Linked DNA regions of Fodinicurvata sp. EGI_FJ10296. The protein of the gene in region 1 binds, or shares a complex with, the protein of each later gene. Links are inferred from orthologs where the notes say so. Each region holds a gene or a part of one and is shown in the gene's direction. Other genes may lie near its edges.

Region 1 (15,407 bases):
GGTGGGAAAGCCCATGGCGCGCAGGATTATGCCGGAATAGAAGTCGACATTTGGGTACAGCTTCTTTTCGATGAAATACTCGTCTTCCAGAGCCACTTTTTCGAGCTTCATGGCCATCTTCAACATCGGCTCGTTTTCAAGGCCGAGTTCTGCGAGCACTTCGTGGCAGGTTTCCCGCATGACCATCGCGCGTGGATCGTAGTTCTTGTAGACGCGGTGTCCGAATCCCATGAGCCGGAACGGGTCGTCACGATCCTTGGCCCGCCGCAGGTAGTCGGCCATCCGGCTTTCGTCACCGATCTCCTCCAGCATCTTCACGACGGCTTCGTTCGCGCCGCCATGCGCGGGCCCCCAGAGAGAGGCGATTCCGGCAGCGATGCAGGCAAAGGGATTGGCGCCCGAAGAGCCGGCAAGCCGGACCGTAGAGGTCGAGGCGTTCTGTTCGTGGTCCGCATGCAGGATGAAGATCCTGTCCATGGCCCGCGCCAGAACCGGGTTGATCTTGTATTCCTCGCAAGGCACTGCAAACATCTGGTGGAGGAAATTCGCAGCGTAGTCGAGATCGTTGCGGGGGTAGATGAAGGGCTGGCCGACAGAATACTTGTACGCCATCGCCGCGATCGTCGGCATTTTCGCAATCAGTCGATGCGATGCCACGGTGCGCTGGTGCTCGTCCCGAATATCCGTGCTGTCGTGATAAAACGCCGACAGGGCGCCGACCACGCCGCACATTATTGCCATCGGGTGTGCGTCCCGCCGGAAACCACGAAAGAAATTCGTAATCTGCTCGTGCACCATCGAATGATAGGTGATGGAATGCGAGAAGTCCGTCTTTTCCTTGCCTTTGGGCAATTCGCCATGGAGCAGGAGGTAGCAGACTTCCATGAAGTCACTGCTTTCGGCCAGTTGCTCGATCGGGTAGCCGCGATGCATGAGGATCCCCTCCTCACCATCGATATAGGTGATTGCGCTGCGGCAAGAGCCGGTCGACGAATAGCCGGGATCATAGGTGAACATCCCGGTCTCGCCGTACAGCTTCCCGATATCGACAACGCGCGGACCGGCCGTTCCCTCGTATACGGGCAATTCGTATCTGGTCCCGGTCGCATTGTCGATCAGGGTCACCGTATCTTTAGCCGCATCGCCTGCGGCTGTGGTTTGCTGACTCATTACGGCATGTCCTTGGTTTGGGTGGCGCAATTCGGGATTCGTGGCCCTGCCTGATGATGTGCCGCCCCGCGGCAATCTCCCTACGCCTATTCATGTCATATAGGATACGGGAGCGATGAGATAAGATCAATTCGGGCAGACACCGGCGTGACGTTTATGGACGCGTCACGACCACATCGTTTAACCTGGCGAGCGTTTCCTGGCGCCCGAGCACGGCCGCAACCTCGAATATTCCAGGGCTGGTCGTAGATCCGGTGATTGCGGCACGAAGAGGTTGAGCGACCTTGCCGAGCTTGAGATCATGGCGTTCGGCCACTTCGCGGACCGCGCCCTCGATGTTCGGTTCATCCCAGACATCCAGGCCGGCCAGTGACTGTTCGACGTCGCCGAGCAGCGATGCTGCATCGCCGGTCAGTAGCGTCTTTGCCTTGTCTGTCATGCTCAATGGCCGCTCGGCGACATAAAAGATAGAATTTTCAGCCAGTTCGACAAGTGTTTTCGCACGTGACTTGAGCCCCGGCATTCCAGCGACCACGCGGTGCCACCGATCCTGGGGAATCGGGCCGGTGTCGAGCTTCGCTTCGACCCTGGGGCGGATCGCTTCGGCAAGGCGAATGTCATCAGCCTCCCGCATATAGTGCCCGTTAAGGTGTTCAAGCTTCTGAAAGTCGAACCGCGCGGCCGATCGTCCAATGGATTCGAGTGTGAACCATTCAACGGCCTGCTCGGTCGAAATCACCTCGTCATCGCCGTGTGCCCATCCAAGCCGCAACAGATAGTTTCTTACGGCCTCCGGCAGATATCCCAGGTCGCGATAGGCTTCGACACCCAGCGCTCCGTGCCGTTTGGAGAGCTTTGCGCCGTCGGGGCCGTGAATCAGCGGAATGTGAGCGTATACCGGTGGCGCGATTTTCAGAGCATGATAAAGCTGGATTTGCCGGAATGCGTTGGTCAGATGGTCGTCGCCGCGCACGACATGCGTCACGTCCATGTCGATATCGTCGACCACAACTGACAGCATGTATGTCGGCGTTCCGTCGGACCGAAGCAGGATCAGATCGTCGAGCTGATCATTACCGACGGTAACCGGACCCTGGACGGCGTCGTCGATTGTCGTCTCGCCGTTTTGCGGAGCTTTGAACCGGATTACGGGTTTTACGCCGGCCGGCGCGTCTTCCGCAGAGCGATCGCGCCATTGGCCGTCATATCGAGGTTGGCGCCCTTCTGCGCGCGCTTGCTCACGCATCGCCGTCAATTCTTCCTGCGACGCGTAGCAGCGATATGCGTGTCCAGCCTCCAGCAGTTTGTAGGCAACCTCGGTATGCCGCTCCCGGCGTGAGAACTGGGAAATCGGCTCACCGTCCCAATCCAGTCCCAGCCACTGCAGGCCCTTGATGATCGCTTCCACGGCCTCCGGCGTCGATCGGTTGCGATCCGTGTCCTCGATACGCAAAAGGAACTGCCCGCCGTAGTGGCGCGCCAGGAGCCAGTTGAACAGGGCAGTGCGTGCGCCCCCGATGTGAAGAAAGCCGGTGGGCGACGGCGCGAAGCGGGTTACGACCTTGGGATTATCAACCATGATGGGGCGTTTCGTTGTCTGACCTCGGGTGGAGCGGGTCTTACCATAATGCTTCCGCGATTGCATCCCGCAGCGCAACACCGCATCGAAAATCGCCGAATTCGTCCCTGGATTGCAAAACACGCTCCGAGATGTTTACATTCACGGGAATGCGCCCTAACCCGCTGCGTGACCCAGCGGGACATCATAATGAAATCGTTCATATCGCTATATGCGGGAAGTGCAGGGGAGGGCGCAGCGGCAGAAATTGCCGAGGCGGCCGACCGTTGGCTCGGATGGAGCGAACGATGGCCGCTGTTGATCCCCGTTTCACTGATCTGCGGCATAAGTACCTACTATGGACTATCGATGGAGCCGGCCGCAGATTCCGTCGCGTGGGCGGCCGCCGGACTGTTGATAGCCCTTGCGCTGGTCAGGTTTGCTATCGGACATGCCGTCTGGCCGGTATTGGCGGCCTGCTTCGTACTGGGATTCGTATTGGCGAAGACGAATGCCGATGGCGCCGACAGCGCAATGATCGAGGCTTCGACGGGCGCGATCATCGTCGAAGGCACCGTTTCCGATATTGAGCGATCGACCGACCGGACCAGAATCCGGCTTGACGACACGATGATACTCGGGGTTTCGAGATCTATCCGCCTGCGTCTCGATCGAGCCGACCGACGTATTCCGGCAATCGGTGATCGGGTCGCGGTCCGTGCTCTTGTGTTTCCGCCGCCGGGTCCGGCACTTCCGGGTGCCTACGATTTCAGGAGAAAGTCCTACTTCGATGCTCTGGACGGAACCGGCGTGGCGCTTGCCCCAATGACTGTCGTTGCCGAGGATCGAGGGCCATCGGTTTTGGAATGGGCAGCAAACGCGCGCAGAAAAATCAGGACCCGGATAAACGCTTCGATCGATCAGCCCGCAGCCAGCATCGCCGTCGCGCTTCTGACTGGTGATCGATCAGGAATGCCGGCTGTGATCTACGATCAGTTGCGCGATGCCGGGCTTGCTCATTTGCTGGCAATTTCCGGGCTGCATGTCGGTTTGGTGGCAGGATTCTTTCTGGCCGGAACGCGTCTGGCGGTCGCCCTCTGGCCGTATGCTGCCGACCGCTGGGACGGCAAGAAGATCTCGGCGGTGGCTGGTATCATCGCCGCGTTCTGTTATACGGCGGCCGTTGGGGCGACGGTTCCAACGCAACGGGCGTTCATCATGACAGCCCTCGCTCTATTGGCCGTCCTGCTCGATCGCTGGCCGCTATCGATGCGCCTGGTCGCCGTCGCCGCAACGGCCGTGATGACCATCGCGCCATCGAGCGTGATCGGGCCCGGCTTTCAGATGTCTTTTGCTGCGGTCATCGCCCTCATTGCGACGTATGAAGCGATGACGCGCGATGGCGTGAGGCGTCTGCTGTCAGAGGGAACCGGCACCCTTCACCGTACTGTCCAATATGCCGGCGGAGTGCTGCTGACCAGCGTCATCGCCGGCTTGGCGACGGCGCCATTCGCGATCTTCCATTTTCAACATCTTGCTTCCTACGGTCTGGTATCGAATCTGGTGGCCGTTCCCCTGACGGCATTCTGGATCATGCCTGCCGGCATCGTGTCCCTTGCCGCGATGACCGTCGGATTAGAGGGCCCGCCGCTGAAAGTCATGGCTGTCGGCGTCGATATTCTCCTTGCCGTCGCTAAACAGGCAGCCGAGTGGCCTTCTGCGGCCCTGACGGTTCCAAAGCCGGATGTGCCGACGATCGGAATCGTCGCTGCAGCGGGCATCTGGCTCGCCCTGTTTCGCGGACCTGGCAGACTCCTCGCCTTGGGCCCGCTTGCGCTGGGCGTCTCGGTGATGGCGACGACTCCGCCGATTGCGGTCTTCGTCGACGCGCGCGATGGCACGATTGGCGTCGTGTTGACCAGCAGAAATCAAAGCACTCAATCCCGCGGCGATAGAACGCTCTGGCTTTCCGATGCCCGGATGTCCGACTACACGAGGGAACTGTGGCGTCGGTGGGGGCTGGTCAGCCGCACGCACCTCTTGCCGCTGGCAGGATCAGCCACGAATCCGGATCAGCGTCGCCTTCGCAACGACAACCTCAACTGCGATGCCGAGGGATGTATCCTGCGTCTCGGTGACGAGGGCCCCACGGTCGCCGTCGCTTTAACAAGGCGGGCCGTTAGCGAAGACTGTGCAGTCGTCGATATTCTTTTGACGCAGATGACCGTCTCGCCGCCTCCGCCCCACTGCGGACGTACACCGATCATCGATCGATCCTATCTGGATTCGGAGGGAAGCGTCTCCGTGACAGTCCACGGATCATCGCTGGATATACGCACGGTACGGGGCCATACAGGCGCCCGCCCCTGGTCACAATGGCATCGGGACCCGCCCTAGACGACTCCAGAGATGGGTCGCCCTAACGCGCCCGCTGATCATACCGCCGAATCAACGCCACAAGTTGGCCCTGAACCTCTACTCTGTCCGGGGGCAATAGCCGGGTCTCGTACGCCTGGTTTGCGGCCTCCAGAGCAATGGCCCCGCTGCGTCTGCGGAACCGTTTCAGAGTGGCTTCCAGCCCGTCGACCAACGCGACGACGATGTTCCCGTTGTCAGCTATGGACTGACGCCGAATGATGGCGAGATCGCCATCGTGAATACCGGCGTCGATCATGCTGTCGCCCTCGACCTCCAGGGCATAGTGGTCGCCTGATCCGATCATGCTTGCGGGGATGTCGGCGAAAGCCGACATGTCCCGGAGCGCCTCGATCGGAGTGCCGGCGGCGATTCGGCCATAAAGCGGCAAGGATACGATCTCGGTACCTGACGGCATTGGAGGCGCGGGAATGGTCCTTGTCGGGGAGGAGGATTCCTGCCGATGAAGTCCCGCTGCAGAGGGTCGGCGAGGGTGGAGAGAGATCGGCTCCGCCGCCGTTTCAGGCAAGCCTGCCCCTGATGGTGATCCCGGGCGCGGCGATCCCCACGGCGATGATTGTGCTCCCGATCCCTGTTGCGCATTGTGTGCGGGCTCCATCGGATCGGACTGAGCACCGAATTGACCGCTGACGCCCCTGGACGCATCCCCTGTCGCAGGACTGCGTGGCGATTCTGCTGCTTGCGACGAAAATCCTTCCGGCAATCGGATGACTTCCAGTGCTCTCGCCCGGTGCGGCAGGCGTCTGATGACGCCACGTTCTTCAAGCCCGCTGATCAGGCGATGTATGCCTGACTTTGACTTGAGGCCCAAGGCATCGCGCATCTCATCGAAGGACGGAGAGACGCCCCCGTGACTGAGACGGTGATGAATGAAGACCAGCAATTCTTTTTGCTTCCGCGTTAGCATCCTTCGCCCCGGTCGATTGGTGAGGAACACGTCTGTTGATTGGACGTGCGAGCAACTATGATAGACAGAACAAAACAAAAACGCAACCGTCTTCGGCAATCCCGGGACAACATTTCTCGCGACCCAGGGAAGTGAATCCGTTAAAGCTTAATAACCGAAACGAATTCCCCGGACTTTGTTGCAGCCGCATGAGGCGGTCGAACGATCAATCCATTCGATTTGGCAAGAACCGACATCATACTGCTGTCTTGTTTTTCGAAGGCATGCACTTCCCAGCCCCCTTCGCTGTCCCTTTGGAGCCGGGCTCGCAAATAATCCTGGCGATGATCATTGGCTTCTAATTTGTGTGTAACTCGTGCAAGTACCGACCGATCGTCTGACTCTTTTTCAATGGCATCCGTGGTTGCCCCTGTTAATCGGCGGATCGCAGGTGTCATGAAGATCAGGCCGCAAACGAAGCACGACACCGGATTGCCCGGCAGGCCGAGCATCGGTGTATCCGCTAATGTTCCGAACAATAGCGGCTTGCCCGGTCGCATGGCGATTTTCCAGAAGTGACGTTCCGTCCGGGCGGTCCCTTGTCCAGAAGTCGGGCAGCCTTCATCGGGGGGACCGCCGAACAGTCGTTGAATGTGGTCATGGTCGCCGACGGATGCGCCGCCGCTGCTCACTACCAGGTCAGCCGTCGCCGCCGCCTGAAAAACGCGTCTGCGGACCTGATCCGGATCATCGGGGACAATTCCGCAATGCACGGGCTCGCCGCCGGCCCGGCGCACCATGGCCATAAGCTGAAAGCTGTTGCTGGACGGTAACGATATCGCCGAAAGCGGATCGCCGGGAAGGGCGATCTCGTCCCCCGTCGCCAGAATCGCAACGCGCGGACGACGATAGACCCGAAGCCACGGGTGGTTCATTGCCGCTGCAAGCCCGATTTCCGCAGGTCCCAATGTCGTGCCGAGACGGAGCAGCATATCGCCGTCATCAAAGTCGAGGCCGGCCCGGCGCACCCATTGCCCCTGCGCCGCGATCGGCTCGGTGACAATGATGCGGCCGGTTGCATCGACCTCCGTATTTTCCTGGATGACAACGGTATCAGTGCCCGGCGGCATTGCGGCGCCGGTGAAGATCCGTGCGCAAGCGCCGGGGGGAATTGTCGGTGAAAGTCCGCTTCCTGCGGGAACCGAGGCTACGCAGTTCAGTCGGGCAGGGACGACCGCGAGGTCCGCTGCCCTGACGGCATAGCCGTCCATACTGGATACGTCCATAGCTGGCTGTGCCCGGCGCGAGGCGTAATCCGCGGCCAGACGGCGATCGAGCGCATCGGCAATCGATACGATTTCTTCGCCGACCGGGTGAAGACGATCGAGTATGGATCGTAGCGCATCGTCGACGGAGATCATGGTGTCACGGCGCTCAGGCATCGGCGACAAAGTCACCGGACTTGCCGCCGCTCTTGAAGAGCAGCTTTACGTCCGTGATCGTCATCGCCCGGTCCATCGATTTGCACATATCGTAGACCGTCAGGCCGGCGACAGCAGCGCCGGTCAGAGCCTCCATTTCGACCCCCGTGCGGCCCGTCGTTCTGACTGTGGCCGTGATGGACAGGGTTGCGATTTCCCCCGGAGCCGACGGATCGTAGTCTTCCGGTACCAGCGCCACTTCGACGGCCGTCAGCGGCAACGGATGGCAGAGCGGGATCAGGTCCGCCGTGCGCTTGGTCGCCATTATGCCCGCAATCCGGGCTATGCCGATGACGTCTCCCTTTGCCGCGCTTCCAGACCGTATCGCTGTCAGCGTGTCGGGTTGCATCTGCACCCTGCAGCCGGCTCGTGCGACACGAACGGTTTCGTCCTTGGCGCCGACATCGACCATATGTGCCTGGCCGGCATCATCGAAATGGGTCAACCGGTCGGTCACTGTGCCTCCACCAAAACTGTCAGCAAAATTGCGTTCATCAGCGAAACGACGGCAGCATCCATCCGTTCTTAAAGCCGTGCCGCCTCAGCGCTGTGCCAAGCACCCAACAGGCGTCGCGTCGCGCCCTCGACGTCGGTCTGCCGCATCAGGCTTTCTCCCACCAGAAACGTCGAAATGCCAATTTTTCGCATGCGAAGCAAGTCAGACTCAGTGTATAGGCCGCTTTCGCAAACGACCAGCGATCCTTCGGGTACACGGGGCGCCAGCGCCTCCGTCGTCGCCAGATCGATGGTCAACGTCCGCAAATTCCGATTATTGATACCGATCATGTCGGCATCGAGGGCGATTGCCCGGCCCAATTCGTCACTGTCGTGGACTTCGATCAGAGCATCCATACCAAGGCGACGGGCCTCGACGATCAACTCTGATGCAAGACGGTCGTCTATAGCCGCAAGTATGACCAGAATACAGTCCGCACCCAATACGCGGGACTCGAGCACCTGATATGGATCGATCATGAAATCTTTGCGAAGCACCGGAAGGTTTACCGCGTTTCGCACAGTAGCAATATAGGCGTCGGCGCCTTGAAAATAGGGGCCATCGGTCAAGACAGACAGACAGGCCGCCCCCGCATCCGCGTAGGCTCGGGCCAGTGAAGGAGGGTCGAAATCCGGCCGGATAAGTCCCCTGGAGGGCGATGCCTTCTTTATCTCCGCTATCAACCCGGGCCGGTCCACGGACCGTTTGGCAGAGAGTGCAGCCCTGAAGCCGCGGGGAGGAGCAGTCCCGGCCAGGGCAGCCTCAAGTTCGGCGGCCGGAGCGGCCAGCTTGCGCGCGGCGACATGGTCAGCCTTATCTGCGCATATCCGCGCAAGCACATCCGCCGTCATGCAGCATTCCCTTTTGTCTCGACCGTTTTCCTGGAGGTCGGGTCTGCAGCAGCATCGTCTTCGGGATCGGTCGGTGGCGGCCGATTCGTGATCTCGACAATGCGTTCCAGTGTGCGCGCAGCCCTGCCGTCGTCAATTGCGCGCCCGGCCAGGTCCGCGCCTTCCCGAAGGGTGCTTGCCTTACCGGCAACGATCAGAGCGGCTGCAGCATTCAGCAAAACGATGTCCCGGTAGGCGCCCGTTTCTCCGGCAAGGATTCTTTGAATCGCTTCGGCATTTTCATCGGATTCGCCGCCTTTCAGGTCCTCCGGCCGGGCGCGGGACAAACCGGCATCTTCCGGCGTCACGGTGAAAGTACGCACCCTGCCGTCGACCAGTTCAGCCACGGCGGTTTCGGTCGTGGTGGTAATCTCGTCGAGGCCGTCCCGCCCGTGAACGACCCATGCGCGACGTGTTCCCAGCTTGCCCAGAACCTGTGCCAGCGGCTCCACCCAGCGTTCGGCGAACACCCCCATTAGTTGCAACTGTGCCCTTGCCGGATTCGAGAGTGGGCCCAACAGGTTGAAAACCGTCCGCGTTCCCAGTTCGGTTCGCGTGGGTCCGACATGCCGCATAGCGCCGTGGTGCCGGATAGCGAACAGGAAGCAAAGATTTGCGTCTGTAAGGGATTGTTCAACAAGACGAAAATCGGCATCGATATTGACACCAAGGGCAGTCAGAACATCGGCTGCGCCCGTTTTGCTGGACAAGGCACGGTTGCCGTGCTTGGCAACGGGAATACCCAAGCCGGCGAGGACAAACGACACAGCCGTCGAAATATTGAAGGTTCCGGCCGAATCACCACCGGTGCCGCAGCAATCCATCGCACCGGCCGGCGCCTGAAGCGTCAGCGCTTTCGCGCGCATGATACGTGCGGCACCGGTGATTTCGTCGACGGTTTCGCCGCGGCACCGCATGGCCAGCAGAAACGCCCCCATCTGTGCGGGCGTCGCCTCACCACTCATGATGATTTCAAACGCGTCTGAGGCTTCCTGCTCAGACAACGTGCCGGAATCGGCGATCTTGGCCAAGAAGGGCTTCAGGCGCGATAATCCTGCCGTCATTGTCCGCTCATTCGACTGTTATCATTCTTCCGGGACGGCGCCCCGCCGGTTCCCCAACGCGCCGCTCAGTCGGCGATTGCCACGGCTCGCGATAGAGTATCACCCGAAGACGCGGATGCCACGTCAGATTCTGAATGTAAACGGCCCCCCCTCGGACGACCGCCGCGGCAGCCGTGGGGGGGAGGCGCGACACTATTGAATCGGTTGCGCCATCGGTTGCGCCGCGCCATCACCGGCTATATCCGACCCCACCGCATCCGTCGGCAGGTCGGGTTCAGCCGAAAGATCGACATCGGCAAGGCCCAGACGTTCCAGCAGACGCTCGCGATTGACCTCCACGTCGAACTGTCCGCGCCAGGCAATCGTGAACTGGCTGACAAGGTCGTTGCCGATCTGGTTGCGAACGCGATCGCGGATCTCGGCCAGACCGTCGGCATCATCTTCCGGATCGGCTTCATGAATGGCTGTCAGCCGAACGACAAGCGCCTGATCTTCGCCGATGGAAAGCAGAATATCGTCCTGCGATGCCGCGAAAAGGTCGGATATCACATCCTGACTGAGAAGCTGATGGCTCTGATTCCGTCGCAGCCCTGATTCGGACTCCTGGTCTGCCTGGGCATTCGATGCGATCCGGCCGAACTCGGAGGGGGCGTTCGAGGCCGATTCGTGTGCCGTCTCCGCCGCTTCCGCCATCAGGCGGCGTCGTTCTGCAGCGCGCCACTCCTCAGCGGCCAGTTCACGGACGTCGTCGAACGGGCGCGTTTCCGGCGGCCGCTGCTCGTCGGCGCGAACGACGTAGAAGACATTGTTCTCCAGATCTTCCAGACCGCTGGTCTCACCGATACTCAGCGAGAATCCCGTTTGAACGATGTCGGAGACAGCCGGGATATCGTCGACTTCGGTCCCGTCGGGCCGGCGACCTTCGGCGTCGACCGGTCCAATCGTACGAACGGAAAGCCCGGTTTCATCAGCGGCTTCGTCCAGTGAAAGGCCGGCGGCCAGTGCATCTTCAAGGCGATTGGCGTCCTGAAACAGGCGGTCTAGCGCCCGGTCGAGCTGGATCTCGCTTCTGATCTCGTCACGGACATCGTCAAGCGGCTGCACGCTGTCGTCCTGTACTTCTGTCACTTTGAAGACATGCCAGCCAAACGGCGATTCGACAGGGTCGCCGACCTCGTCGTCCGGCGTCGAGAAGACGGCCTCGGCCAGCACGTCGAACGCGATGTCACTGCGTTGCTGCTCGGAAAAAGGTGTGATCGATGCGTCGAGGCCAGCTGTCTGCAACGCTTCATCAAGGTCTGCGCTGTCGCGGGCGACCTGAGCAAAGTCTGCGGCAGTATCCTCATCATCCAGCAGAACCTGTTCGAACGAGCGTCGTTCGGCTGTCGTATACTGGTCCATCTGCTGGTCGTACCTGTCCTCGATATCCTGTTCGCTGACGGCGATTTCATCGGCAAGTTCGTTGCCGGAAAGTATGACGGTACTTAACGTACGGTAGGCGGGCGCCTGGAACAACTCCGGGTTTTCCGCATGGAACGACCGTAGCGTAAGCTGATCAGGATCGTTGACACCCCCGAAGTCGCTCGCCTCGAAGATCATGTATTCGATGTCGCGACTCTCTTGCTCGTACGAAAAAAGATCGTTGACCAGCACGTCGGGTGCGGCCGTCGCATTCGCAATTGGCGCGAGCATCTGAGACCGGCCGACGGCCTGGCGCAACGTCGCGAGGTATTGATCCTCGGTCATTCCGGAGGCTGCCAGGGTCTGCTGGAACTGCAATGGCGAGAAATTGCCGGCCTGATCCTGAAAGGCGGGCTGATTCCGCAGCATGCCGATCAGCATTTCGTTCGGCACGTTGAAGCCGGCCTCCGACGCGGCGCGCGCCATCACCGACTCGTCGACAATTCGGTCGAGCGTATCGTCGAGGAGCCCCATCCGGGCGGCAGTGGCCGAATCGAGCGTAATGCCAAAATTCTGGCGAATCCGCTGGATCTCGTTGCGAAACGCCGTTTCGACACGTGACGAGTCGATCGACATTTCGCCAACCGTCGCCACCGTGTCGTCGGGAGGACCCTCCTGCATCATGTCCCCGATGCCCCACACGGCGAAGCTGAGGATCAGGACAAAGAAGAGGATTTTGACGACCCAGGAGCCGACTTTGCTGCGTATCGCTTGTAACATGTGAGGACTTCATGCCTTTGCGGGTGAGGAACCCATAACCAACCGGTGGTCCATCCGCAACATCGAACACCCGAAGAGGGCATGGGAAAGGCAACAGGTATTCGACCGAAACGGGTGCCAAGCCGTCCCGACATTGATATAGGATTGCATTTCTTCGGGATCGGCCCGGGAGCCAACGGACTGGAATCGGCGCCAACCCGGACACCAAAGCCGCGCCCGTGCCCAAAACGCCCCGCGCCAAACGACAAGAGGAGTGGACATGATGCGAAAGTTAGTCGCCGGCAATTGGAAGATGAACGGCACTCGCGCCGACGGCGTCGCGCTGGCCCGCGATCTGGCAGGCCGGTATGCAGGTCTGACCGACCCGTCTTTCGACATGCTGATCTGCCCGCCCGCCACATTGCTCGCTCCGGTGGGCGAGGCGATTGCAAAGAGCGGACTCGCTCTCGGCGGACAGGATTGCCACCCCGAGGATAGCGGCGCCTTCACTGGCGACATATCAGCTACAATGCTCGGGGACATAGGAGCACGCTTTGTCATTGTCGGACATTCCGAGCGGCGCCAGAACCATGGCGAATCCGACCACGAGGTTGCCGCCAAGGCCGGGGCAGCCCATCGCGCCGGTTTGACGGCAATCGTGTGCATCGGCGAAACGCTTGAGCAGCGGGATGGAGGCGAGGCTCTGGCGGTCTGTTCGCGCCAGCTCGCCGGCTCCATCCCGTCGACAGCAACCGCCGCCAACACAGTGATTGCCTACGAACCGGTCTGGGCAATCGGCACCGGCAGGGCCGCAACGGCGGACGATGTTTCGCAGGTTCATGATCACCTTCGCGCCGATATTGCCAGCCGCATCGCCGATGCATCTGCCGTGCGACTGCTTTACGGCGGCTCTGTCAAAGCGGCGAATGCGGGGGAACTGATGCAGGTCGCCAACGTTGACGGGGCTCTTGTCGGCGGCGCCAGCCTGAAGGCCGACGAATTCTGGGGAATCGCCAAACACTGTGGTTAACCCGGACCGGGCGAGGTGAAATCCGGGGACCTGCGCCCTGGTGGAGGCCGGGTCCTGAAAATCGGGGTTGGCTTGGCTCACCGGGTTGACTACAACGACACGCGTTGTTGTAGGCTTCGCCGGTTCGGGCGCCGCGGTGAGTGACGTCAGTAAGGCGTCCGGCGGGTCGTGAGCCGAAACCCATCATTCCAAGGAACGGGTGACCGTGTGTCGCAGGTACTCCTGATCATTCATCTTATCGTCGCGCTTTCGCTGGTCGTTTCGATCCTTCTGCAGCGGAGCGAGGGCGGCGGTCTCGGGATCGGCGGCGGTGGCAGCGGCGGTCTGGTTTCCAGTCGTGGATCCGCCAACTTTCTGACGCGGGTGACCGCAGTGCTGGCTGGCGGATTCATGGCGACGAGCCTGACATTGGCGATCCTGGCCAGTCACGGCTCCGAGACCCAGTCCATCGTCCAGCAGATTCCGATGGGCCAAGACGCACCGGCAGAGGCTCCGGCCGATCCTACGGTTCCGCTGAACTAGCAGCGACTGGCGGCTTTTAACCAGGAACGGGCGACTGCCGTTCGATATGCTTCGGCGGAGCGATGATTGCATCACTCCGCTTGTTTTTGTGCGTTTAGCGCTCGAATATGGGATGCCGTCATGACGCGGTATATATTCATCACCGGTGGAGTCGTTTCCTCGTTGGGAAAGGGCTTGGCGGCGGCGGCCTTGGGGGCATTGCTTCAGGCAAGGGGCTACAAAGTCCGATTGCGCAAGCTCGACCCCTATCTGAACATCGATCCGGGCACCATGAGTCCGACGCAGCACGGTGAGGTGTTCGTCACGGACGACGGTGCCGAAACCGACCTCGATCTTGGCCACTACGAGCGCTTTACCGGCGTTGCTGCGCGCCAGGGCGATAATGTGACGACGGGGCGGATCTATTCGACGGTGCTGGCCAAGGAAAGGCATGGCGACTATCTCGGCGCCACGGTGCAGGTCATTCCGCATGTGACGGACGCCATCAAGGAATTCATCCGGTCCGGCGTTACGGACGAGGATTTCATCCTCTGCGAAATCGGCGGGACGGTTGGCGACATCGAAAGCCTGCCCTTCCTCGAAGCCATACGCCAGTTCGGCAATGATGTCGGCGCTGAAAACGCCCTTTTCGTCCATGTGACATTGCTGCCCTATATACCGGCGGCGGGCGAGCTCAAGACAAAGCCGACCCAGCACTCGGTCAAGGAGTTGCTCTCGGTCGGCATTCAGCCGCAGTTGCTGCTATGCCGCGCCGACCGCCCGATCCCGGAAAGCGAGCGGCGCAAGATCGCTCTCTTCTGCAACGTTCGCGAAGGCAGGGTCGTATCGGCCCTTGATGTCGACACGATCTATCAGGTCCCGATCAGCTACCACGAACAGGGATTCGATAAAGAGGTTCTGGACTATTTCGGCCTGCCCAATTCACCGGAACCCGATCTGGATCTCTGGCGAACGATCGTTTCGCGCATCAAGCAGCCGGAAGGCGAAGTGGTCATTGGCGTTATCGGCAAGTACACGGCGTTGCTCGAAAGCTACAAAAGCTTGAACGAAGCGCTGATCCACGGCGGCATTGCGAATAATGTCCGCGTTCGGCTTGAATGGATCGATTCCGAAATTTTCGATACCGAAGACCCGGTCATCCATCTTGAGGGAGTCCACGGCATTCTGGTGCCGGGCGGGTTTGGAGAACGCGGTGCCGAAGGAAAGATGAAGGCAGTACGCTTCGCCCGCGAGAGAGGGGTGCCGTATCTGGGGATTTGCTTTGGCATGCAATTGGCCGTGATCGATTGCGCGCGCAATCTCGCCGGGATTGCCGAGGCATCGTCGACAGAATTCGGGCCGACGTCAGAGCCGATCGTCGGTCTGATGACCGAATGGCAACGCGGCAACAGCGTCGAACATCGATCCGCATCAGAGGATTTCGGTGGGACGATGCGTCTGGGTGCCTACGAAGCGGTGCTCGCGGACGGGAGCCTCGTCAGTGAAATCTACGGCGCCAATCGAATCAGCGAACGACATCGTCACCGTTACGAAGTCAATATTGACTATCGCGATGCACTTGAGGCCGTTGGCATGACATTCTCGGGGCTCTCGCCCGACGGACGCCTGCCGGAAATCATCGAATTCCGCGATCACCCATGGTTTGTTGGCGTTCAGTTTCATCCGGAACTGAAAAGCAAACCGTTCGATCCGCACCCGCTTTTCAGCTCTTTCA
Region 2 (14,629 bases), on another replicon or contig:
TGTGCGATCCATCGAAGCCGATCATTCTGGAGCGGATGGAGTTTCCCGACCCGGTTATTGAAGTTGCGGTGGAACCCAAATCCAAGGCTGACCAGGAAAAGATGTCGACGGCTCTTCAACGGCTGGCGGCGGAGGATCCATCTTTCCGCGTTAGTGTTGACCATGAAAGCGGGCAAACGGTCATCAAGGGAATGGGTGAGCTTCACCTTGACATTCTCGTCGACCGCATGCGCCGGGAATTCAAAGTTGACGCGAATGTTGGTGCGCCGCAGGTCGCCTATCGTGAGACAATTTCGGCGAAGGCCGAAGTGGATTACACGCACAAGAAGCAAACTGGCGGCTCCGGTCAATTCGCTCGAATAAAGTTGCAGTTCGAGCCGCTCGAGCGGAGCGAAGGCTTCAAATTCGAGAGCAAGATCGTCGGCGGTTCCGTGCCGAAGGAATACATCCCTGGCGTTCAGCATGGGTTGGAGTCTTCCAAGGAAACTGGCGTGATCGCTGGCTTCCCGATGGTCGATTTCAAAGTGACCCTCATTGATGGCGCCTATCATGATGTCGATTCGAGTGTCATGGCCTTTGAAATCGCGTCCCGTGCGGCCTATCGGGAAGGGATTCCCAAGGCGAAGCCGGTTCTTCTCGAGCCTGTGATGCGGGTCGAGGTGGTCACCCCCGAAGAATATATGGGTGACATTATCGGCGATCTGAACAGCCGGCGCGGTAACGTCACGGGAATGGAAAACCGCGGGAACGCAAATGTCGTGAACGCGATGGTCCCGCTCGCGAACATGTTCGGGTATGTGAACACCCTGCGTTCGATGTCACAGGGGCGTGCGCAATACAGTATGTTCTTTGACCATTACGACCCGGTACCTCAGGCGATCGCCGATGAGGTGAAGGCGAAGCTAGCCTAGCGGTCCAAGAGCGGCATTCTGAGAACGGAGAATTTGATAACATGGCCAAGGCAAAGTTTGAGCGGACGAAGCCGCATGCGAACATAGGAACGATCGGTCACGTTGACCACGGCAAGACGACGCTGACGGCGGCGATCACGAAGGTTTTGTTCGAGTCATCCGGTTCCGGCAGTTATCTGGCGTATGACGCGATCGACAAGGCGCCCGAAGAGAAGGCGCGCGGGATCACGATTTCGACGGCGCATGTGGAATACGAGACGGATGCGCGTCACTATGCGCATGTGGACTGTCCTGGCCACGCCGACTACGTGAAGAACATGATCACGGGTGCGGCGCAGATGGACGGTGCGATTCTGGTGGTTTCGGCGGCGGACGGCCCGATGCCGCAGACCCGTGAGCACATCCTTCTGGCACGCCAGGTTGGCGTTCCCGGTCTGGTGGTGTTCATGAACAAATGCGACCAGGTGGATGACGAAGAGCTGCTTGAGCTTGTGGAGATGGAAATCCGCGAGTTGCTGAGTTCGTATGATTTCCCAGGCGACGATATTCCGATCGTGAAGGGTTCGGCGCTGGCGGCGATCGAGGGCACGGACGACAAGCTTGGCAAGGAAGCCATTCTTGAGCTGATGAAGCAGGTCGACGCGTATATACCGACGCCTGAGCGTCCGAAGGACCTGCCGTTCCTGATGCCGATCGAAGACGTGTTTTCGATTTCGGGCCGTGGCACGGTCGTGACGGGGCGTGTGGAGCGCGGGATCGTCAAGGTGGGTGAAGAGGTCGAGATTGTCGGCCTTCACAAGACGGTCAAGACGGTTTGCACCGGCGTTGAGATGTTCCGCAAGCTGCTGGACAGCGGCGAGGCGGGGGACAACATCGGCGCACTGCTTCGCGGGACGAAGCGTGAAGATGTCGAGCGTGGCCAGGTGCTGGCGAAGCCGGGCTCGATCACGCCGCACACGAAGTTCAAGGCCGAAGCGTACATTCTGACCAAGGAAGAGGGCGGTCGCCACACGCCGTTTTTCTCGAATTACCGGCCGCAATTCTATTTCCGAACGACGGACGTGACGGGCAGCGTGACCCTTCCGGAAGGCACGGAGATGGTCATGCCGGGGGACAACGTGTCGATGGAAGTGACACTGATCGCGCCGATCGCGATGGATGAAGGCCTTCGGTTCGCAATCCGCGAAGGCGGCCGTACCGTTGGCGCCGGCGTCGTCGCTTCGATCGTCGAATAAGTGTTACTGGTTCGGCCCCGCTTGCGCGGGGACGGACTTTTGCTCTGGCATGCGGGAACGTCGGCGTGTATAAGGCGCCGGCTTCCCTCATGCATTTTCGTTTGAGGTCGACTGTTCGCGATGTATCCGTCGGTCAATCGGCGGGGACCTCTCGGCACTCACAGACAAACCAGGACAGGTAATGGACAGTCAAAATATCAGGATACGATTGAAAGCGTTCGACCATAGGGTCTTGGACCAGTCGACGTCCGAAATCGTTTCGACGGCAAAGCGGACCGGCGCCCAGGTGCGCGGCCCGATACCGCTTCCGACTCGGATGGAGCGTTACACCGTGCTGCGGTCGCCGCACATCGATAAGAAGTCGCGTGAGCAGTTCGAGATCCGCACCCACAAGCGTTTGCTCGACATCGTCGATCCGACGCCGCAGACGGTCGATGCGCTGATGAAGCTCGACCTTGCGGCCGGCGTGGATGTCGAAATCAAGCTCTAAGGGGGGCGACATGCGTTCCGGAATTATTGCGCAAAAAGTGGGTATGACGCGCGTCTTCACTGACGAGGGCGTTCATGTTCCTGTAACGGTTCTTAAAGTCGATTCATGTCAGGTGATCGCTGTCAGGCGTACCGAAAATGACGGCTATTCCGCTGTTCAACTCGGCGCAGGCAAAGCGAAGGTCAAGAACGTTAGCAAGCCGATGCGCGGACACTTTGCGAAGGCTCTTGTCGAGCCAAAGCGGAAAGTCTGTGAGTTCCGGGTTGGCGATGACGAATTGCTGGATGTCGGCGACGAATTGACGGCGGACCATTTTGTTCCAGGCCAGTTTGTCGATGTGACAGGCACATCGATCGGTAAGGGATTTGCCGGTCCGATGAAACGGCATGGGTTCGCCGGTCTTCGGGCATCGCACGGTGTATCTGTGTCTCACCGAGCGCACGGATCGACGGGTCAGAATCAGGATCCGGGCCGGGTTTTCAAGGGCAAGAAAATGGCCGGCCACATGGGTGATCGGCGAGTGACGGTTCAGAATCTTTCCGTTGTGTCGACAGATGTGGAACGGGGTCTGGTCCTTGTTCGTGGCGCTGTCCCGGGGTCCGAGGGCGGCTGGGTCTTTATAAGTGACGCTGTTAAGCGGCCCCTGCCTGATGCGGCTCCTCGCCCCGGTGCGGTCCGCAAGGCATCGGCAAGCACCACGTCCGGTGAATCGGATGGTTCCAGCGAACCTGCCGAGTCGGCTGCCGGCACAGAGAGCGGGAACTGAGACGATGAAGGTAACGGTCAAAACTCTCGACAATACCGAGGCCGGCGAGATCGACTTGAGCGATGCGGTCTTTGGTGTAGATGTCCGGAAGGATCTGCTTCACCGCGCGGTACGGTGGCAATTGGCGAAACGGCGGGCTGGCACCCATAAGGTGAAGGGTCGCAGTGAAGTCGCCGGCACCACGAAAAAACCTTGGCGCCAGAAAGGTACCGGACGGGCTCGCGCCGGCAGTCTTCGCGTCGCGCAGTTCAGGGGTGGTGGCGTAGTCTTCGGACCGACTCCGCGCGATCATGGATTCGATCTGCCGAAGAAGGTTCGGGCGCTGGCGTTGAAGACTGCTCTTTCGTCCAAGGTGAAAGCAGGACAGGTGCTCATCCTGGATCGGTTGGCCGCAGACAGCCACAAGACTGCAGCCATGCGGCAAAAGTTGGCGGCGCTCGGGCTCAAATCCGCTATTTTCATCGGCGGTGAAGAGATTGACGGAGCTTTTGCGCTGGCCATTCGGAACCTTCCGTTCATCGACGTTCTGCCGAGTCAGGGCGCAAACGTTTATGACATCCTGCGTCGCGAAACGCTCGTCTTAAGCAAAGACGCCGTTGAGAAGCTGGAGGCTCGTCTGTCATGAAAACGAACGGTATTCGCAAGTTTCCGAAGATTACACGGGAACGGATGTACGACGTGATCCGATCGCCAATCATCACTGAAAAATCGACAGTGATGTCTGAACATGGGCAAGTGGCATTTCGTGTATCGCCCGAAGCAACCAAGCCCGAGATCAAACAGGCTATAGAAACGCTTTTTGACGTAAAGGTCACGGCCGTCAACACCCTTGTACAAAAGGGTAAGACCAAGCGGTTTAAGGGCGTTTCTGGGAAGAGGTCCGATCAGAAGAAAGCGATCGTCACTTTGGCCGAAGGGCATTCCATCGACGTGACGACGGGGGTTTGACGCATGGCGCTGAAACAGCATAACCCGGTAACACCGGGCAGACGACAGCTCGTCACTGTAGATCGATCGGATGTCTATAAGGGCAAACCGGTTAAGAAGCTGACGAGTGGCTTGGGGAAAAGTGGTGGCCGTAACAACACCGGGCGCGTAACCGCACGGCGGATCGGCGGTGGCCACAAGCAAAAATACAGGCTGGTGGATTTTAAGCGCCGGAAGCAGGGCGTCGAAGCAGTTGTCCAGAGGATCGAATACGATCCCAACCGGACTGCTTACATCGCGCTCATCGAGTATGGTGACGGTGAAGTCTCTTATATTCTTGCGCCTCAGCGGCTTTCGGTCGGCGATAAGGTTATCTCCGCGGAACGGGCAGATATTAAACCCGGCAACGCGATGCCGCTTAGAAATATTCCGGTCGGTACGATTCTTCACAACGTGGAGATGAAGCCTGGCAAGGGCGGGCAGATCGCTCGCGCCGCCGGAACCTATGTTCAACTTGTTGGCCGGGATACCGGCTATGCGCAGGTTAAGCTTGCCTCCGGCGAACTGCGTGTGGTCAGAGGCGAGTGCATGGCGACGGTTGGCGCGGTTTCAAATCCGGATCAGTCGAATACCAGTCTCGGAAAGGCTGGACGAAAGCGGTGGCTTGGCAAACGGCCGTCCGTTCGCGGCGTTGCCATGAACCCGATCGACCATCCGCACGGTGGCGGTGAGGGTCGGACATCAGGCGGTCGACATCCGGTCACGCCGTGGGGCAAACCCACTAAAGGCCACAAGACCAGACGCAACAAGGCCACGGACAAGTACATTGTTCGTCGGCGCAAGGCGAAGTAAGGGAGACGGAAGATGGCGCGTTCCGTGTGGAAGGGGCCGTTCGTCGACGGTTATCTGCTCAAAAAGGCGGAGGCGGCTCGGGATTCCGGCCGCAACGAGGTCATTAAGATTTGGTCTCGGCGTTCGACGATTTTGCCGCATTTCGTAGGCCTTACCTTCGGCGTTCACAACGGTCACAAATTTCTACCTGTGCTGGTGAACGAGAATATGGTCGGCCATAAGTTTGGTGAGTTCGCACCGACTCGTACGTATTACGGGCACACGGCGGACAAGAAGGCGAAGAGGAAGTAGGGATGGGCAAGCCAAAGGCAGAACGACGCGTTGGCGAAAGCGAGGCCGTAGCCCGTGGTAGCCAGATTCGCGGCAGTACAAGCAAGCTCAATTTGGTGGCCCGTCTTATCCGTGGCAAGGAAGCCGCTCGTGCGATGACCGACCTTAGCTTCTCCAAGCGCCGCGCCGCAGGTGATGTTAAGAAGGTACTTGAGTCCGCGATCGCCAATGCAGAAAACAATCACCAGTTGGATGTCGATCGGCTCTATGTTTCGGAGGCCTATGTCGGTAAGAGCTTGGTCATGAAGCGATTTCGGGCCCGGGCGAGGGGACGTGTCGGCAAGATCGTGAAGCCATGGTCGAACCTGACAATCGTTGTTCGGGAACGTGAGGAGACCGTATAATATGGGACAGAAAATCAACCCGGTTGGTCTTCGACTCGGCATCAACCGTACGTGGGATTCGCGTTGGTACGCTGACCGTGACTATGCCAAGCTGCTGCATGAAGATCGTGCTATTCGCGAGTTTCTGCACAAGCGGGTCGCCCAAGCGGGTGTCAGCCGCATCGTGATAGAACGGCCAGCCAAGCGCGCAAGGGTGACAATTCATACCGCTCGCCCCGGCGTCATCATCGGCAAGAAGGGGGCTGACATCGAGCGGCTCCGCCTGGAACTGTCGAAGATGATCGGTTCGGATGTGTCGCTGAACATCGTTGAGATCCGCAAGCCGGAGATCGACGCACGGCTGATCGCCGAGAACATCTCGAACCAGCTTGAGCGGCGAGTGGCATTCAGGCGTGCCATGAAACGCGCGGTTCAGAACGCAATGCGGCTCGGTGCGCTTGGTATCCGGATTAATTGCGGCGGTCGTCTCGGCGGCGCTGAAATCGCCCGGACCGAATGGTATCGCGAAGGGCGTGTTCCGTTGCACACGCTTCGTGCCGAAATTGACTATGGCACAGCGACGGCGAAAACGACATACGGGACGTGTGGGGTCAAGGTCTGGGTCTTCAAGGGCGAAATCATGGCCCACGATCCCATGGCCCAGGACAAACGGCTTACCGATCAGAATAGCGGCGGCCGTAGCAACTGAGGCGGCGTCTACGCCGATTGCATAAGAGGAAACGACGATGCTGAGTCCAAAGCGCACCAAGTTTCGGAAGGCGCACAAGGGACGGGTCAAGGGCGTCGCCAAGGGGGGTACGGACCTGAATTTCGGAGCTTTCGGGCTCAGGGCCGTCTCTCCCGGGCGCGTGACCGCACGTCAGATCGAGGCGGCGCGACGGGCCATAACCCGTCACATCCGACGCCAAGGTCGAGTGTGGATCCGTATATTCCCGGATGTCCCGGTTTCGCAGAAACCGGCCGAAGTTCGTATGGGTAAGGGGAAGGGCAGTCCAGAATACTGGATGTGCCGTGTTAAGCCGGGTCGAGTGATGTTCGAGCTGGACGGCGTGCCTGGCGTGCTCGCCAAGGAAGCCTTCGCATTAGCGTCGTCGAAGCTTCCGGTTGATACGCGGTTCGTTGCTCGACTGGGTGAGGAGGTCGAGTGATGAAGGCCAGTGATCTTCGGACGAAGAGCGAGGACGAATTGAACGATCAGTTGGTCGCGCTCAAGAAAGAGCAATTCAATCTGCGGTTCCAGAAGGCGTCCGGTCAGATGGAAAATACGGCGCGTGTCCGTGTCATTCGCCGTGACATTGCCCGGATCAAAACGCTGTTGGACGAGCGTGGCCGGGCTGTCGCCGCGGCGAGCTAAAGGGGATAAGACATGCCAAGGCGCGTCCTGACTGGGAAAGTTGTATCTGATAAGATGGACAAGACGGTCACCGTCTCTGTCGAGCGTCGGATCATGCACCCGGTGTATAAGAAGTTCATTAAGCGCAGTAAGAAGTTTCACGCGCATGATGAAACCAATTCGTGTAAGGTTGGCGACGAGGTGTCGATTATCGAATGTGCACCTGTTTCCAAGAGTAAGAAGTGGGCAGTCGTTTCGGGTCGGCAGAGTGCCGAATCCGTCGGCGCCTGATTGTTTTTGAGGAGCCATAATTCATGATCCAGATGCAGACGAACCTGGAAGTGGCCGATAATTCCGGCGCGCGCAGGGTGCAGTGCATCAAGGTTCTTGGCGGGTCCAAGCGGAAGTCGGCAGGCATCGGCGATGTTATCATCGTTTCTGTGAAGGATGCCATTCCGCGGGGCCGGGTGAAGAAGGGTGACGTCCACCGTGCCGTCATCGTTCGCACTGCCAAGGAACTGCTTCGTTCGGACGGATCGACCATCCGGTTCGATACCAATTCAGCCGTTCTGCTGAACAAGCAGAATGAACCTATCGGCACCCGTATCTTCGGACCGGTGACTCGCGAGCTTCGGGCCAAGAAGTTCATGAAGATCATTTCGCTGGCGCCCGAGGTGCTGTGATGAAGCAGGATGACACGAAGGTGAAATTCAAGATCAAAAAGGGCGACAAGGTTGTCGTTCTGGCCGGTCGCGACAAGGGCAAGCGCGGTGATGTCCTCAAGGTTCTGCCCAAGGACGAAAGGCTTGTCGTTCAGGGCGTGAATATGGTTAAGCGCCACACCCGTCCAAGTCCGAGCAGTCAAGGGGGAATCGTCGAGAAGGAAGCGACGATTCACGTATCGAACGTCGCGCATATTGATCCGAAGACGGATCAGCCGACGCGCGTTGGATACAAGACCCTCGAGGACGGTCGCAAAGTTCGATTTGCGAAAGTGTCCGGCGAAATGATTGATCGGTGAGGATCATGGCAAGGCTCAAGGACAAATTTCGAAGCGAGATCGTGCCGGATCTGCTCAAGGAGTTCGACTACAAGAACCCCATGGAAGTGCCGCGGCTCGATAAGATCGTGATCAATATGGGCGTTGGCGAAGCTGCCGCCGACAGCAAAAAGATGAACGTCGCGGTATCCGAACTTACAGCGATTTCCGGACAGAAGCCGCTCATCACAAAAGCGAAACGCTCTGTTGCGACGTTCAAGTTGCGCGAGGGTATGCCGATCGGGGCAAAGGTAACTTTGCGCCGTGACCGGATGTACGAATTTCTTGATCGGCTGGTTACGATCGCCCTGCCTCGGCAGCGCGATTTTCGAGGTCTGAGACCGACCAGTTTCGATGGTCGCGGTAACTATTCTCTGGGCATCAGGGAACAGATCGTCTTTCCCGAAATCGACTATGACAAAGTCGACGATGTACGCGGGATGGACATCATCATCGTAACGACGGCGAAGACCGATGCGGAAGCGCGATCGCTTCTGAAGAAGTTCGACTTCCCGTTCGTCAACTGAGTGCCGGAGAGACGTAATGGCCAAGAAATCTGCCGTTGAGCGGAACAAGAAAGTCGAACGAATGGTGAAGCGATATGCTGCCAAACGTAGTCGGCTGAAAGAGATTGCAGAGGACAAAAAGCTGCCACCGGAAGAGCGGTTCGCTGCCAGTTTGAAACTGGCGGAGATGCCACGGAACAGTTCTGCAACGCGCGTGCATAACCGGTGCGAAGTCACGGGTCGGCCAAAGGGCTTTTACAGGCGCTTTCGGGTGAGCCGAATTGCGCTTCGGGAACTTGCATCTGATGGCAAGATACCCGGTATGGTCAAGGCCAGTTGGTAGAGGAGGGCCGGTAGAATGCAGCTCAGCGATCCTTTGGGCGATCTGCTGACCCGAATCCGCAATGGACAACGGGCCGGCAAGACGACCGTAGCAAGCCCTTCATCAAAGCTTCGCAGGAACGTGCTCGAAGTTCTGAAGCGTGAAGGTTTTATTCGTGGGTATTCGGAGACGGCGGAACGGGCAGGCGTCCGTACGCTGACGGTGGAATTGAAGTATCATGACGGTACAGCAGTGATCCGGCGGATTGGCCGCGTTTCCAAGCCAGGCCGACGTGTGTACAAGAAGATCAAGGAACTGCCGAAGGTTTACAACGGCCTAGGCGTTGCTGTCGTATCCACCCCACGGGGTGTCATGTCCGACGCAGAGGCTCGCGCTGCCAATGTTGGCGGCGAGATTCTCTGCGAGGTATTCTAAGGGGGGTGCCGGATGTCGCGAATTGGTAAGCATCCCATTAAGGTCCCGGCAGGTGTCGAAGTAACAATCGACGGCCTGTCTGTATCGGCGAAGGGTAAGCTCGGCATGTTGAGCGTCGATTTGACGGATGACGTGTCGATCAAGAGAGAGGACGATCTGATCGTCGTCGAGCCGCGGGAGTCCTCCAAGAAGGCCAAGACGATGTGGGCGACCAGTAGGTCGCGCATTGCGAATATCGTCACGGGCGTGGATACGGGATTCACGAAGACGCTCGAGATCACCGGCGTCGGTTATCGTGCAGCTGTCCAAGGCAAGGATCTGGTTCTGAACCTCGGCTATAGCCATGAGGTTCGCTATCCGATTCCCGAAGGCATCAAGATTGCCTGTGAGAAGCCGACGTCAGTGGCCATCAGTGGCGCCGATAAGCAGGTTGTTGGTCAGGTTGCCTCGGAAATCCGCGCCAAACGTCCGCCGGAGCCCTTCAAGGGTAAGGGTGTCCGATACGGCAATGAGCGGATTCTCCGCAAAGAAGGCAAGAAGAAGTAGGGGGCCGTTGTCATGCTAAGTTCAAGGGAGTTGGTCCTGCGGCGAAGGATGCGGCAACGCGCCAAGCTTGCACGGAAAAGAAGCGATCGTCCGAGGCTTTCGGTTTTTCGGTCAAACAAGCAGATTTATGCCCAGGTTATCGACGATGTTCATGGCCGCACCGTTGCGGCGGCATCGTCTCTGGATAAGGATTTGCGGGAAGCGCTGACGCGTGGTTCCGACAAGGACGCTGCGACAGCGGTCGGCAAACTCGTTGCCGAACGGGCGACGGCGGCGGGCGTCAAGCAGGTTGTTTTTGACCGAGGCGGTTACATTTATCACGGCCGGGTGAAGGCGCTGGCAGATGCCGCGCGCGACGCCGGTCTGGACTTTTAGGGAGGGCTTGGGCGCATGGCACGCAACCCAAGACAAGACAGAGATTCCCGCGACCGTGATGATGCCGAGCTCATCGAAAAGCTGGTGCACATCAATCGCGTGGCAAAGGTGGTCAAGGGCGGTCGCAGATTTGGTTTCGCTGCTCTGGTTGTCGCCGGTGACGGGCGCGGTCGCGTCGGGTACGGATCGGGCAAGGCCCGGGAAGTACCGGAGGCCATCCGCAAGGCGACCGAACAGGCGAAGCGCAGCATGATTCGCGTCCCGCTGCGCGAGGGCAGGACACTCCACCATGATATGGTGGGGCAGTTTGGTGCCGGAGACGTCGTTCTTCGATCGGCGCCACAGGGCACCGGCGTGATCGCGGGTGGGCCGATGCGTGCGATCTTCGAAGCGCTCGGCGTTCACGATGTCGTTGCGAAATCACTTGGATCGTCTAACCCGCACAACATGATAAAGGCCACTTTCGAGGCGCTTAAAGCGATTGAGGGCCCTCGAATGGTAGCGGCTCGCCGTAGCAAGCGGGTCAGTGAAATCATCGGCAAGCGGGAGCCGCAACCAGGCGGCGATGCTGTTGCTGCGGAGGCGAGCAATGGGTGATAAATCCGTCGGCACCGTGGTGGTGACGCAGACCGGTAGCCCGATTGGCAGGCGCAAGGATCAGCGCGAAACCTTGATCGGTCTCGGCCTCAATAAGTTGCAGAGAACCCGTGAACTGGAAGATACGCCGGCGGTTCGAGGGATGATCGAAAAGGTGAAGCACTTGGTGCGAGTCGAATCCGCTATTTAAGCGGATCGGCGACAGGAGACTGAAAATGGTAAAGTTGAACGAACTCCGGGACAATCCGGGTGCTACTCGTGACCGGATCCGCGTCGGCCGAGGTATCGGTTCCGGCAAGGGCAAGACCGGCGGGCGTGGCGTCAAGGGACAAAAGTCGCGGTCCGGTGTCGCAATGAGCGGCTTCGAAGGCGGCCAGATGCCGATCTACAGGCGTCTGCCGAAACGCGGCTTCAACAATGCGAATTTTTCCCGCCGGTATCCGATCGTTAATCTGGGCTCGATTCAAAAAGCGCTGGATGCAGGTCGACTCGACGCTTCAAAGACCGTGGACGTCGAAGCTCTTCAGGCCGCCGGACTTCTTCGCCCGAAGGAAGTTGCTTTTCGTCTGCTGGCGAAAGGTGAAGTTACAAGCAAGATTACCATTTCGGCGGACGGTGCTTCCAAAGGCGCCATCGAAGCCGTCGAGAAGGCGGGTGGTGCGGTAACTGTCACTGCTGTGTCGAAGAAAATCGATTCAGTTGCCGAGTGACGGTGTCGAACCTGGCAACGGTTGGAATTGGCAAGGCCGGATCGTTCGTGTTCCGGCCTTGCCGCGTTAAGGACTAGAGGTCATCATGGCATCAGCCGCTGAACAGTTGGCGTCCAATTTGAACTTCGGTGCCATTGCAAAGGCAACCGAACTCAAAAAGAGGATATGGTTCACGCTAGGCGTGTTGATCATATACCGCTTCGGGACCTATGTGCCGATACCCGGAATCGATCCGGTCGCTCTGGATCAGCTCTTCAGCGCTCAAGCGGGCGGCATTCTGGGCATGCTCGACATGTTTGCCGGTGGCGCGCTGGGGCGGATGTCGATCTTTGCACTTAATATTATGCCGTATATTTCTGCATCCATTATTATGCAATTGATGACTGCCGTGAACCCGACGCTCGAGCAGCTCAAGAAGGAGGGTGAAAGCGGTCGGAAGAAGATCAACCAGTACACCCGGTACGGGACTGTGGCGCTGGCGACGGTTCAGGCATATGGCCTGGCGGTCGGTATGGAAGGAATGGGGGCCGCAACAGGGGCGTCGGCCGTGATCGATCCCGGATGGTATTTCCGTCTTACGACGGTCATTACCATTGTCGGGGGTACCGTCTTCCTGATGTGGCTGGGTGAGCAGATCACCAGCCGAGGTGTTGGAAACGGCATCTCGCTTATCATCTTTGCCGGGATCGTCGCGGAGTTGCCGAGAGCACTGGTGAGTACGCTGGAGCTTGGCCGTACCGGTGCGCTGTCCACGCTGTTCATAATGTTCATGCTGGTGATGGTTGTGGCTGTTATTACGTTCATTGTGTTCATGGAACGCGCACAGCGACGTCTGATTGTCCAGTATCCGAAGCGGCAGGTTGGCAACCGGATGTTTGGCGGTGAAAGCAGCCATCTGCCGCTGAAACTGAATACTGCAGGCGTCATTCCGCCGATTTTCGCGTCGGCGCTCCTGCTGTTACCGGCGACGCTGATTGGCTTTTCGGGCGCCGATGCGGCCGGCGGCTGGGTCCAGCCGATCGCTGCGTCTCTGGAGCACGGTCAGCCGTTGTTCATAGCCCTGTACATGGCGCTGATCATTTTCTTCTGCTTCTTTTATACGGCCATTGTCTTCAATCCCGAAGAAACCGCGGAGAACCTTCGAAAGTATGGAGGGTTTATCCCCGGGATCCGACCGGGCAAAAATACCGCCGCTTATATCGATTATGTGTTGACGAGACTGACGACGGTTGGAGCGCTGTATCTTGCTTTGGTATGCCTCCTTCCGGAAATTTTGATCTCGCAATATTCGATACCGTTTTATTTTGGAGGAACAAGCCTCTTGATTATCGTCACTGTGACGATGGACACTGTCGCGCAGATTCATTCGCACTTGATGGCGCATCAGTATGAGGGTCTGATCAAGAAGGCGAAGTTACGAGGGAGACGCTAATGAACCTTATCCTTCTGGGCCCACCTGGAGCGGGCAAGGGAACGCAGGCTAAACGGCTCGAAACGGCTTTTGGCTTAAAGCAGTTATCGACCGGCGACATGTTGCGTTCGGCCGTCCGCGAAGGAACCGAGGTTGGCCTGAAGGCCAAGGCGGTTATGGATGCTGGCGAACTGGTTTCTGATGAAATCATGGTCAGGATGATTGCCGATCGAATCGACCAGCCGGATTGTCGCAACGGGTTTATCCTTGACGGTTTTCCGCGGACCGTTGCGCAGGCGGAAAGTCTCGATGCAATGTTGGCCCGCAAAGGGCTGATGTTGGATGCCGTGATTCAAATGGCTGTGGATGATGAAGCCCTCGTGAAACGGGTCATTGGCCGGTTTACCTGCGCTTCCTGCGGCGCGGGCTACAATGATTTCTTCCATCGCCCCAAGGTCGAAGGCGTTTGTGACGTTTGTGGCGGTACGAAGTTCGATCGTCGAGCAGACGATACCGAAGAGACCGTTCGAGCACGGCTTCAGCTCTTTCATGATCAGACGGCACCCATTCTTCCCTATTATCAAGAGCGAGGACTTCTCAAGGCGGTAGATGGCATGGCTTCGATGGACGAGGTGTTCTCGCAGATCGTCGCCTGCCTCCCTCAGGAGAAACTTGCTTAACGTCGGTGACGATATGTAACGATTGCGGGTTGTTATTCATTGACCATAGGGCTCCGAACAGCGTCGCGATTGGTATGGTTGACTCGCCGCAGAGTGCCGCTATACTCCGCCAACTTCTCGGGCCCGGGTGTGGAGGAATGGGCGCCATTAGGCCCCGCCTGCGCCCCCATTCAGGCTGCGAGTGGTCGATATCGATTCCAATAAGACGACAAACCCGGAAGCGCAGGCCATTGATTGCTTCTGTAATCAAGGCAGCGGGGCTTCCGAAGGTGGTCACGAGCATAGGAGAAACGGCGTGGCACGTATTGCTGGCGTCAACATTCCCACCCAAAAACGGGTGGTCGTTGCACTAACTTACATACACGGGATAGGCCGCACAACGGCCGACAAGATCTGCAGCGCTCTGTCTATTCCGAGCGAACGCCGGGTTTCGGAACTGACCGAAGACGAGTTGGTCCGCATTCGCGAGACGATCGACAGCGATCATCGTGTCGAAGGGGACCTTCGGCGGGAAGTGGCGATGAACATCAAGCGGTTGATGGACATGGCCTGCTATCGTGGTTTGCGGCACCGTCGCGGCCTACCCGTTCGCGGGCAGCGGACGCATACCAATGCGCGTACCCGCAAGGGTCCCGCGAAGCCGATCGCCGGTAAGAAGAAGTAAAGTCAGAAGGACGCTCAGGTCATGGCCAAGCCAGCAGCCAGCACCCGTCTTCGTCGACGGGAACGGAAGAACATTACGTCGGGTGTCGCGCATGTAAGCGCCACCTTCAATAATACGATGATCACCATATCCGACGCCCAGGGAAATACCATTTCG

The links.
Region 2: the proteins of secG (region 1) and secY are in contact, whole or in part, in a crystal structure (PDB 5AWW), measured with the Thermus thermophilus proteins. The link is inferred for Fodinicurvata sp. EGI_FJ10296 from one-to-one orthologs. Residues at the interface, in WP_223903268.1 of Thermus thermophilus: Tyr5, Ile9, Tyr12, Leu13, Ala16, Leu19, Val20, Val23, Leu24, Gln26, Glu27, Pro28, Gln30, Gly31, Ala32, Asp34, Leu35, Met36, Gly37, Gly38, Ser39, Ala40, Asp41, Leu42, Phe43, Ala45, Arg46, Val48, Tyr53, Thr56; in WP_096411648.1 of Thermus thermophilus: Leu14, Gln16, Arg17, Phe20, Ile34, Pro35, Pro37, Ile72, Arg108, Arg109, Asn112, Gln113, Arg116, Ile117, Ile120, Pro145, Gly146, Trp147, Phe152, Phe155, Val156, Val159, Thr160, Val162, Ala163, Gly164, Ala166, Leu167, Trp170, Glu173.

What each region holds. Positions count from the first base shown.
Region 1 is NZ_JBFCVL010000005.1:44,945-60,351, forward strand. Bases 12,101-15,035 are described here. They hold secG (preprotein translocase subunit SecG), read left to right. Parts: upstream 12,101-13,378; coding sequence 13,379-13,693; downstream 13,694-15,035. Other genes in these bases: ABZ728_RS11625 (SurA N-terminal domain-containing protein), read right to left, coding at 12,101-12,162; tpiA (triose-phosphate isomerase), read left to right, coding at 12,416-13,171; ABZ728_RS11640 (CTP synthase), read left to right, coding at 13,814-15,035. In the rest of the region: gltA (citrate synthase), read right to left, coding at 1-1,170; gltX (glutamate--tRNA ligase), read right to left, coding at 1,325-2,749; ABZ728_RS11590 (ComEC/Rec2 family competence protein), read left to right, coding at 2,939-5,125; gephyrin-like molybdotransferase Glp, read right to left, coding at 6,212-7,492; cyclic pyranopterin monophosphate synthase MoaC, read right to left, coding at 7,485-7,988; indole-3-glycerol phosphate synthase TrpC, read right to left, coding at 8,057-8,878; trpD (anthranilate phosphoribosyltransferase), read right to left, coding at 8,875-9,981; more of ABZ728_RS11625, read right to left, coding at 10,174-12,100; more of ABZ728_RS11640, read left to right, coding at 15,036-15,407. UniProt on the Bacillus subtilis protein: Involved in protein export. Participates in an early event of protein translocation.
Region 2 is NZ_JBFCVL010000007.1:111,407-126,035, reverse strand. What follows is about bases 11,088-13,976. They hold secY (preprotein translocase subunit SecY), read left to right. Parts: upstream 11,088-11,803; coding sequence 11,804-13,150; downstream 13,151-13,976. Other genes in these bases: ABZ728_RS16335 (adenylate kinase), read left to right, coding at 13,150-13,809; rplO (50S ribosomal protein L15), read left to right, coding at 11,224-11,718; rpmD (50S ribosomal protein L30), read left to right, coding at 11,088-11,198. In the rest of the region: fusA (elongation factor G), read left to right, coding at 1-911; tuf (elongation factor Tu), read left to right, coding at 953-2,146; rpsJ (30S ribosomal protein S10), read left to right, coding at 2,328-2,636; rplC (50S ribosomal protein L3), read left to right, coding at 2,647-3,402; rplD (50S ribosomal protein L4), read left to right, coding at 3,407-4,027; ABZ728_RS16430 (50S ribosomal protein L23), read left to right, coding at 4,024-4,350; rplB (50S ribosomal protein L2), read left to right, coding at 4,354-5,181; rpsS (30S ribosomal protein S19), read left to right, coding at 5,194-5,472; rplV (50S ribosomal protein L22), read left to right, coding at 5,475-5,855; rpsC (30S ribosomal protein S3), read left to right, coding at 5,857-6,543; rplP (50S ribosomal protein L16), read left to right, coding at 6,581-7,003; rpmC (50S ribosomal protein L29), read left to right, coding at 7,000-7,209; rpsQ (30S ribosomal protein S17), read left to right, coding at 7,222-7,479; rplN (50S ribosomal protein L14), read left to right, coding at 7,503-7,871; rplX (50S ribosomal protein L24), read left to right, coding at 7,871-8,209; rplE (50S ribosomal protein L5), read left to right, coding at 8,215-8,754; and 8 more genes. UniProt on the Bacillus subtilis protein: The central subunit of the protein translocation channel SecYEG. Consists of two halves formed by TMs 1-5 and 6-10.